DNA from 4 places in the Marinobacter sp. UBA3604 genome. Region 4 is predicted to be linked to each of the others. Evidence: predicted binding sites of a transcription regulator. Region 4 holds the regulator's gene; each other region holds the start of a gene.
The links. Region 4 encodes sigma-54, which starts transcription at its own class of promoters, with help from an activator protein. Its sites were predicted from a motif close to ANTGGCATNNANNTTGCTNT; they were not measured.
Positions count from the first base shown of each region.

Region 1 (2,194 bases), on a different contig from region 4:
AACCCCGAATCCTGGGCCACTCCCTTGCTCTTCCAAAAACTTTACCAGCCCTTCTCTCAAACCGTGCTCTGTTGAATAACCGTGGTAGCCAAGAACAATTCTAAGCGGCGTCAACTGCTCCATGAATACGGTTGTGTAGATCAACTCATTCTCTTTACTGAGTTTTTTTCTATCGTGATAGTTTGGAGCAGCAATACCGGTGATCTGCGAGAATATTCGATAGGAGGACGATAGATCGATAGGGCTATTATTTTCGTGCTTTCCCTCGAATAGATATTTCGAGTAGCTCTCCGTCACCTGACGTAGTTTGAGAAACGAATCTACTAGATCCTTAGAGTACAGGCTCTTTTTTATTTCGAGCACCGCAAGAACGTCACGCACATGCCATTTATAGGCATCCGTATAGGGAATTTTCTCGCCATCGCCTTGAACAAGCATACAATCCATTTGGCCAGAAACGTGTTTATCGCCATCCGTCACAAAACCACTAACAATGCGGAGGTCAAGCTGTGCAGGGATTGATCTATTCAATAACTCAGCAGACAGACCTTCATACATGTCGCCGATAGTAGGCCCGTGCTTGATAGCGTAAGAATCAAGCTTTTTGGTTTCCTCCTGAATGAATCCTTGGAGCATTTCCGCGACAGTTTTGATCATCCATCATCCTTAAAAATATAACGCAAAAATGCAGCGGCGTGATCTTGCACCACTTTGCTGGGCGCTTTATAGACTGAGCTTTTCATAGGTGTGATGCAGAGGCAAATGCTCGACCCTCGTATGGGAAATTTAGCGAGATCTTCGTGCAGTGCGAACGTTCGCTTTTGTTTAAGAACTCTTCTGGCGATGAGGTCGATTGTCGTTCGCGTCGTCAACTTTCTTTACACGAGTAAAGACGACGTCAAAGACAGATCATTGAATAATTGAGATTTCCCATTTCTGGCGTCAAATTTGCCTCGATGCTATCCCGACCCACCAATGGAGAGGATCATCAAGATGCTAATAAGACTATTCCTAAACAGTGTAGTGGCATTCTTTGTCTGGGGCGCGGTAAATGCTGTGGCAGCGCCTATTTACCTTAACGAGGCAAATATATCGGTTTCTGTCGGTTCGGGCACGTCGCCCGGTTCGTTTAACAACACTTTCTCAGGCGGCCAAACGATCAACAAAGTGATTGACGCGCCAAGCGCGACCTCTGAAGAGTTCCACAATCAAGCGACACATATTTGGTACACAGCCGATGAGATCGGCGGGGGGTTAGAGCTCTTATTTGATTTTGGACAGGAGTACGATTTAAACACCCTGCACTTCTGGAATTACACAAGTGAAAACTTTGATGTAGACAACATTGCGTTTACGTTCTTTAGTTCCGCAAACTCTCAGGTGGGCATTCTGGATGTTCTGCCAGATCTAGGCACGGCTCCAGGCATAACTGCCCAGGATATTGCTCTCGCGGCTCCATTAAACGTTCAATACGTGACAGCGTTTCTAACAGGATCCAATCGCCAGGTGGATTTCCAGAACATTGGTTTTACCGCAGAATTGTCGAGCCCAACCGATCCGAGACCGGTTTCAGAGCCGGGCACGCTGGGTTTGTTGGGTTTTGGCTTAGCAGCGTTGTTGAGTCGCTCACGTCGGCGTAAATGTTATTGAACGGCTTTAACCTGATAGGCGGGGTTCTCCGATAGCCCCGGTTTTCAAAAAATCACCACAAGGCATCTTTCGTTGCTTGCCGTGAGCAACATTCAGGATGGGCCGCGCTTGGGTTCTACCCGTTTCTACAGCCTGTTTTAAAACGGCGGGCAGCTTCAGATTCGGAGCTGCGTTGCGAACGTTCGCTTTTGTTTAAAAGTGGACCTATTGAGCGGTCCCTAACTAGGCCGGAAACCGCCCCCGGGTTTGATTGGCAATTCGAACGAGAACCAGCATCAACGGAACCTCAACCAGAACGCCAACCACCGTCGCCAGCGCCGCTCCCGATTGCAGACCGAACAGTGCAATGGCTGCTGCGACTGCCAACTCGAAAAAGTTGCTGGCGCCAATCATGGCCCCGGGCGCAGCGATGCAGTGACGGACGTTCCAGAGCCGTGCCCAGCCGTAAGCCAGGAAGAAAATCAGGAAAGTCTGCACAATCAGCGGCACGGCAATCAGCACGATATGCAGCGGGTTGTTCAGGATAACTTCGCCCTGGAACGCA
Region 1 covers NZ_DFMB01000043.1:21,977-24,170, forward strand. Annotated here, with positions in the region: gene B2590_RS13340 (DUF6602 domain-containing protein) at 1-657, opposite strand, end outside; gene B2590_RS13345 (PEP-CTERM sorting domain-containing protein) at 994-1,650, shown strand; gene arsB (ACR3 family arsenite efflux transporter) at 1,873-2,194, opposite strand, start outside.
Region 1: the regulator sigma-54 is predicted to act here: its motif matches at 936-955, upstream of B2590_RS13345 (PEP-CTERM sorting domain-containing protein).

Region 2 (2,194 bases), on a different contig from region 4:
GAACACCCACCGCGGGGACGCTAATGATGAGAGAGAAGATGGTCCTCAGCATCATGCCGGACATACCCTCTTCCAGGCGGGACTGATGAACGCCCAGGGCAATCATGACCAACAGGTTCACCAGACTGAAAACAACAGCGGAAGGCAGTAGGTATATAAAGCTGTCGAGAAAGAAAGACACTTCCCCGAAGTGACGAAAAAATGCGGCCAGCGAGAAACTTACGGCCAGGACAACGAAGTCGATAAGGCCCAGAATAACGAAGGGAACGTGAATGTAGTGCCTGAACAATCTGACGTGGGCCACGCCAACTCCTTTTGCTGTTCACTGGAAACGCGTCTGCGCATCCCATGCTGCAGATCTGACAATGAACAGAGTTTACTGCATTTTAATGATACTGCAATCAGCGACGTAGAAGGACAGCACCTAATCCGGCGCCAGAAACGCAAAACACCCTACCTTAGATATCAAGGCAGGGTGTTTCATGACTTACTTGGCTCAGGCTGACTTGCGACCGCGAGTCATGCCCAGACCCAGCAGGCCGAGACCAAACAGCGCGAGCGTTCCTGGCTCAGGCACTGCCTGTACGTCTGAAATCCCGACGATCAGATCGTTGTAATCGAAGTCACCGTCCAGCAGGTCTTCGAACGCAACAATCAGTGAGCTGCCAAAGAAGCTACCGTTCTGGCTGCCCGTCACGTCGAAGATCCGCGTCATATCAACGCCGCCGTTCAGGCTCGCGTCTGAATAGAACGTGGTGTCACCGCGCTGGAGGTAGAAACCGAACGTAGAGCCGATGTTGGCTGTTCCGTAGTATGTTGAGGCGGTCCCTGCATCCAGGTCAAACGCTACCTCACGACCACCAGAACCTTCAATTCCGGAGAACACCTGCAGCGTTTCGCTGGTGTCATTCAGGTTGTAGATACCGAAGTTATTGATGTTGGCAAAACCTGCGAATTCGAACAGCAGGAAGGCGCCAGCTGAATCCTGGGTACCATCAACATCGTTCAGTTTTGCGAAAGAGGCACCGTTGTCGTAGAAACTACCTTCACCGAGGGTGTCGGTAAATACGTCCGCGCCACTGTCTGTTTTCAGATCGAAAACGTCCATCGGGGCGGCCTGCGCTACCGAAAACGTCCCCGCCAGCATTGCTGCCGCGATCAGCTTTGAAGTCATTTTCATTCTACTGCTCCTTGTTTACATCTTATGATTCTCATCAACCGCTCATTCCAATGCAGGTGACGTGCCAACTATTTTTTTATTATAAAACAATAGCTTGAATAGCCACTTCCAGGGTTGCGTAAAATTTACTGACACACCACTACCGATCCTCAGCGATTCCGTTTTGACTTCCTTGAGAGCGAAAGCCCAATACCTAGCAGTCCCAGCGCCAACAAGGCCAAGGTGCCAGGCTCCGTGACGTTGGCAACGGTGATATTGTCGATGCCATATCCATCATCAGGGTTGTTGGAAAAAATGCTGACATCCCCTAAACCCGAAGCGTCGTAGAGGCTGACGTAAAAGATCCTGCCATTGCCAAGCGCGGACCCGAATATGTCGCTGAAGCTGAAATCGACCCCGCCAATCGAGAGGCGTCCGCCCGCATCGTTGGGGTCTGTCATATAGAAACCCATGGCGTTGAAACCAGCTGCAGGGGAAATCACCATTTGTCGGGCGTCCATACTGTCGAGCCAGTTGCTCCCAGATACGGCATAACGCCCACTAAACGGACTGGCGCCGGCGTTCAATACGGCAAGGCCGTCATTGCAGTTATAGGGGCCGCTATCGCACAGACCACCAGACCCTGGTACGGCGCTGGTGAAGGAACCAACACCAACGGACGACGTGATGGTGCCAGCCTGACTCCCAACGGTGTAAAAGGCATTGTCATCGAACGTTTCGGTGAGATAACCGGAATGAGCGGCGTTCAGGAAGCCCTGTTCCGCAGAGGCAGCAGCCGCGGCTCCCTGACTACTAATACTGAGAAAGGGCGCAGCGCTGGCCCAGGTGCAAGCACCGAGGAGAACTCCTACGGCGCCGACTGTTTTTAGCGTGTTCATATCAGTACTCCATATAAGCTGACAGAATCGTCTTTAGATATGGAGTACCAGTTGCATAAGGCATGCCACGGCCTTAAACACTGCCTTTTCCGCTAGTTAGCCGTTGGCCTATTCCCTCAATGTAAAGTTTTTCGAC
Region 2 covers NZ_DFMB01000041.1:211,639-213,832, reverse strand. Annotated here, with positions in the region: gene B2590_RS12755 (TIGR03013 family XrtA/PEP-CTERM system glycosyltransferase) at 1-304, opposite strand, end outside; gene B2590_RS12750 (PEP-CTERM sorting domain-containing protein) at 497-1,180, opposite strand; gene B2590_RS12745 (PEP-CTERM sorting domain-containing protein) at 1,330-2,058, opposite strand.
Region 2: the regulator sigma-54 is predicted to act here: its motif matches at 1,230-1,249, upstream of B2590_RS12750 (PEP-CTERM sorting domain-containing protein).

Region 3 (2,194 bases), on a different contig from region 4:
GACGAATTACCAGAAGAGGAAAAAGCGGGCATTCCCGCCTGGGTAGTGACATTCGCGGACCTGATGTCGCTGCTGATGTGCTTTTTCGTCCTGCTGTTGTCGTTCTCCGAGATCGACGCACAGAAGTTCAAACAGATCGCTGGTGAACTGTCGAAAGCGTTTGGTGTGCAGCGCGAGGTGCCCGTCCTTGAGGTACCCATGGGCACCAGCCCGATTTTCGATCAGTTTTCTCCGGCACCGCCCGAGCCCACCGTCGTCAACGAAGTCAAACAGACAACCACCGACGAGCAGCCCGAACTGGAAACCCTGAAAAGCCCTACGGATGTGGCTGTGGAATCCGCCATCCAGGAAGAGCTCGAGAAGACCCTGGAACAGGTTCGATCGGTTCTTGAGACAGCCATCGAAGACGGCCGGGTCAACCTCATCCAGGACAATCATAGAATCATTGTTCGCGTTGAGGAGAAGGGGGCGTTCCCCTCCGGTTCGGCGGACCTGACCTGGGAGTTTGAAGGTCTGTTGCTGGAAATGGCCGACATACTGGTGCAGATCCCCGGCAAGCTGACCATCGAAGGCCATACCGACGATGTTCCCATCCGTACGCAGCGGTTCTACAGCAACTGGGATCTATCCGCCGCCCGGGCGGCAGCGGTTGCCAATGCGCTCCTCGCCGAGGGTAATCTGAAGCCTGCCCGGCTGGCGGTCACCGGTCTCGCTTATACCGAGCCACGAGTACCAAACACCTCTTCGGAGAACCGCGCCAAAAATCGCCGGGTGGAAATCATTATCGATCTGTCCGGACCGATCGAGGAACAGGAGATGCGGTTAAGGGAACTCATGAACCCCGAAGCCGATGTGTCTGCTGCACCGGATTCCCGCAGTTCCGACGACTCCGACCAGGACGAATTACTGTGGTAGACGGCCATATTGGTGCGCTCGGCCCATTAATGCACCATTAAAGAGCGCAAACACCCCGTCTTCAACTCAACCCCGCCCAATTTCAGAGCGGAAAATCACCTAATCGACTACCCGCTCTGAATTTGCCTCAAAATGGAACACTCCTTGCTTGGTGTGCACGCTATCAATGCACAACCCGCCCGTGACAGGTGGATAAAACCAAAAAATCAGGAGCAACCAACCCGTGGACATCACGAGTGCAGTACATACCCTGACCGAAAGCGCCAACACACTGTTCATTCTGATCGGTGCCATCATGGTACTGGCCATGCATGCTGGCTTCGCCTTCCTGGAAGTCGGCACCGTGCGCCACAAAAACCAGGTGAATGCCCTGGTAAAAATCATGACCGACTTCGGCATCTCCGCCGTGGCCTATTTTTTCATTGGCTACTACATCGCCTACGGCAGCCACTTTATGGCCGGCGCTTCAGAGCTAACGGCCGCAAATGGCTATGACCTGGTCAAGTTCTTCTTCCTGATGACCTTCGCCGCCGCCATTCCCGCCATCGTCTCCGGCGGTATCGCCGAGCGTGCGAAGTTCTACCCCATGCTTATCGCCTCCGGGCTGATCGTGGCATTTGTATATCCCTTCTTCGAGGGCATGATCTGGAACGGCAACTACGGCTTCCAGGCCTGGCTGGAGAACCAGTTTGGTGCAGCCTTCCACGACTTTGCCGGCTCGGTCGTGGTGCACGCCGTGGGCGGCTGGATCGCCCTGGCCGCCGTGCTCCTGCTGGGCGCACGTAAAGGCCGTTACCGCAATGGCCGCGTGGTGGCGTTTGCCCCCTCCAACATTCCATTCCTGGCGCTGGGCGCCTGGATTCTCACCGTCGGCTGGTTCGGCTTTAACGTGATGTCCGCCCAGACCCTGGATGGCATCAGCGGCCTGGTGGCGGTGAACAGCCTCATGGCCATGGTGGGTGGCGTTCTGGTGGCCATGCTGGTCGGCCGCAAGGACCCGGGCTTCATCCACAACGGACCGCTCGCCGGCCTGGTGGCGGTGTGCGCCGGTTCGGACCTGATGCACCCGGTCGGTGCGCTGATTACCGGTGGCATCGCCGGCGCCATCTTCGTGTACATGTTTGAGTGGGCCCAGGACAAGATTGAGCGCCTGGACGATGTACTGGGTGTATGGCCCCTGCACGGTGTGTGCGGTGTATGGGGTGCCATTGCCGCCGGCATCTTTGGCCAGGAAGCGTTCGGGGGCCTGGGCGGGGTCAGCCTGATGTCGCAGATCATC
Region 3 covers NZ_DFMB01000061.1:271,247-273,440, forward strand. Annotated here, with positions in the region: gene B2590_RS17995 (MotB family protein) at 1-915, shown strand, start outside; gene B2590_RS18000 (ammonium transporter) at 1,139-2,194, shown strand, end outside.
Region 3: the regulator sigma-54 is predicted to act here: its motif matches at 1,047-1,066, upstream of B2590_RS18000 (ammonium transporter).

Region 4 (2,194 bases):
GGGAGGCCAAGTTAGAGGAACTGCTTGAAGAGTTTCACATTACCCACATCCGCGATAGCGTCGGCATGGCCCTGTCAGGCGGCGAGCGACGACGGGTGGAAATTGCCCGGGCGCTGGCGATGGAGCCGGCGTTCATCCTGCTGGACGAACCCTTCGCCGGAGTCGACCCGATCTCCGTGAGCGACATCAAGCAGATCATCCGACACTTGCGGGACAAGGGTATCGGCGTACTGATCACCGACCACAACGTGCGGGAAACCCTCGACATCTGCGAGAATGCGTACATTGTCAGCGGCGGCCACATCATTGCCTCTGGTAATTCGGACGATATACTGGCCAACCAACAGGTCAAGGAAGTGTATCTAGGCAACGAGTTTCGCCTGTAGTAGACTCGGCAAAGAACTTGCTTGGTGCGGCAAGTAGCCAGCATACAAAGAGTTTTTGTGCAACCCCGGCTCCAGAAAGCGCCCTGATGACGTAAAGAGAGAGCCTGAGTGACGGAAGAGAGAGACCGAGTGACGGATCCTGAACCATGGTTATGAAAGCCTCACTACAGTTAAAGCTGGGCCAAAGCCTGACCATGACGCCCCAGCTGCAACAGGCTATCAGGCTTCTGCAGCTCTCCACCCTGGACCTCCAGCAGGAAATCCAGCAGGCATTGGAATCCAACCCAATGCTGGAAACCTCCGAAGACGACGACAACCAGAATCCGGAATCAACGGACAGTGACAACGAGTCGTCTGAAACAGCGTCAACCGAGGAATCCAACACCGCTTCAGACACTGCTACTGAGTGGGACGAATCCGAAAATGGACCTGACTGGTCATCAGAAACGGACAGTCCCGACACCATTCCCGATGATCTTCCCGTCGACACCGCCTGGGATGACATTTACCAGTCAGCCCCCGCGTCAGCAGCCCGTAACGACGACGAAAACGACCACGACTTCGAAACCCGTAACTCCCCCACCGAAACGCTCCAGGACCACCTGGAATGGCAACTGAACCTGACGCCCATGAGCGAGCGGGATCAGGCCATCGCCCATGCCCTGATGGATGCGGTTGATAACCACGGCTACCTGACCTCTCCGCTTGAAGAAATTCATTCAGGCATGGTGGACGAATCCGACGAAGACCCGCTGGAACTGGACGAAGTGGAAGCCGTTCTTCATCGCCTGCAGCACTTCGATCCACCCGGCGTGTTCGCCCGTGATCTGCAGGAATGCCTGCTGATCCAGCTGAACCAACTGCCCCCGGAAACACCCTGGCTGGCTCAGGCGCGACTGGTGATTACCCACTACATAAACCTGCTGGGTAACCGCGATTACGCCCAGCTGTTGCGCCGCAGCCGCCTGAAAGAAGAACAGCTACGGGATGTCCTGGCACTTATTACCGGTTTGAACCCCCGCCCCGGCGACACCCTGGACCAGGCCGAGCCGGACTATGTCATCCCGGATGTGATCGTGCGCAAGCACAATGAGCGCTGGCGCGTGGAACTGAATCCTGAAATTGCACCACGCATTCGTGTGAATGCAAGCTATGCTTCTCTTATAAAGCGTGCGGACAGCAGCGCCGACAACACCTACCTGCGGGACCAGTTGCAGGAGGCAAAGTGGTTCATCAAGAGCCTGCAGAGCCGCAACGAAACCCTGCTCAAGGTGGCCACGCGCATTGTCGAGCACCAGCAGGGGTTTCTGGACCATGGCGAGGAAGCCATGAAACCATTGATTCTCTCGGATATTGCCCAGGCGGTGGAAATGCACGAGTCGACCATTTCAAGGGTCACCACCCAGAAATACATGCACACACCGCGGGGCATATTTGAACTTAAGTATTTTTTCTCGAGCCATGTCAGTACCGACGAAGGTGGAGAGTGCTCATCCACGGCAATCCGCGCGATGATCAAGAAGCTGATTGCAACGGAAACTCCGAAAAAGCCATTGAGCGATAGCAAAATTGCAGCCATGCTAGGAGACCAGGGTATAAAGGTGGCTAGACGAACCGTGGCCAAGTATCGCGAGGCAATGCACATTCCTCCGTCCAACGAGCGAAAGCGATTGGTGTAGGAAGCGTCTGTTCCCGGCCTCACGGGGAGAGCCCTTTCCTGAAAGTATACCGCCTGCAGCATAACGCTGTGGCACACAGCCGGTATCCTAACGGGTGCCGGCAAGCTGAAAACAGGAGAAGCCTATGCA
Region 4 covers NZ_DFMB01000015.1:39,012-41,205, forward strand. Annotated here, with positions in the region: gene lptB (LPS export ABC transporter ATP-binding protein) at 1-386, shown strand, start outside; gene B2590_RS04295 (RNA polymerase factor sigma-54) at 539-2,065, shown strand; gene hpf (ribosome hibernation promoting factor) at 2,190-2,194, shown strand, end outside.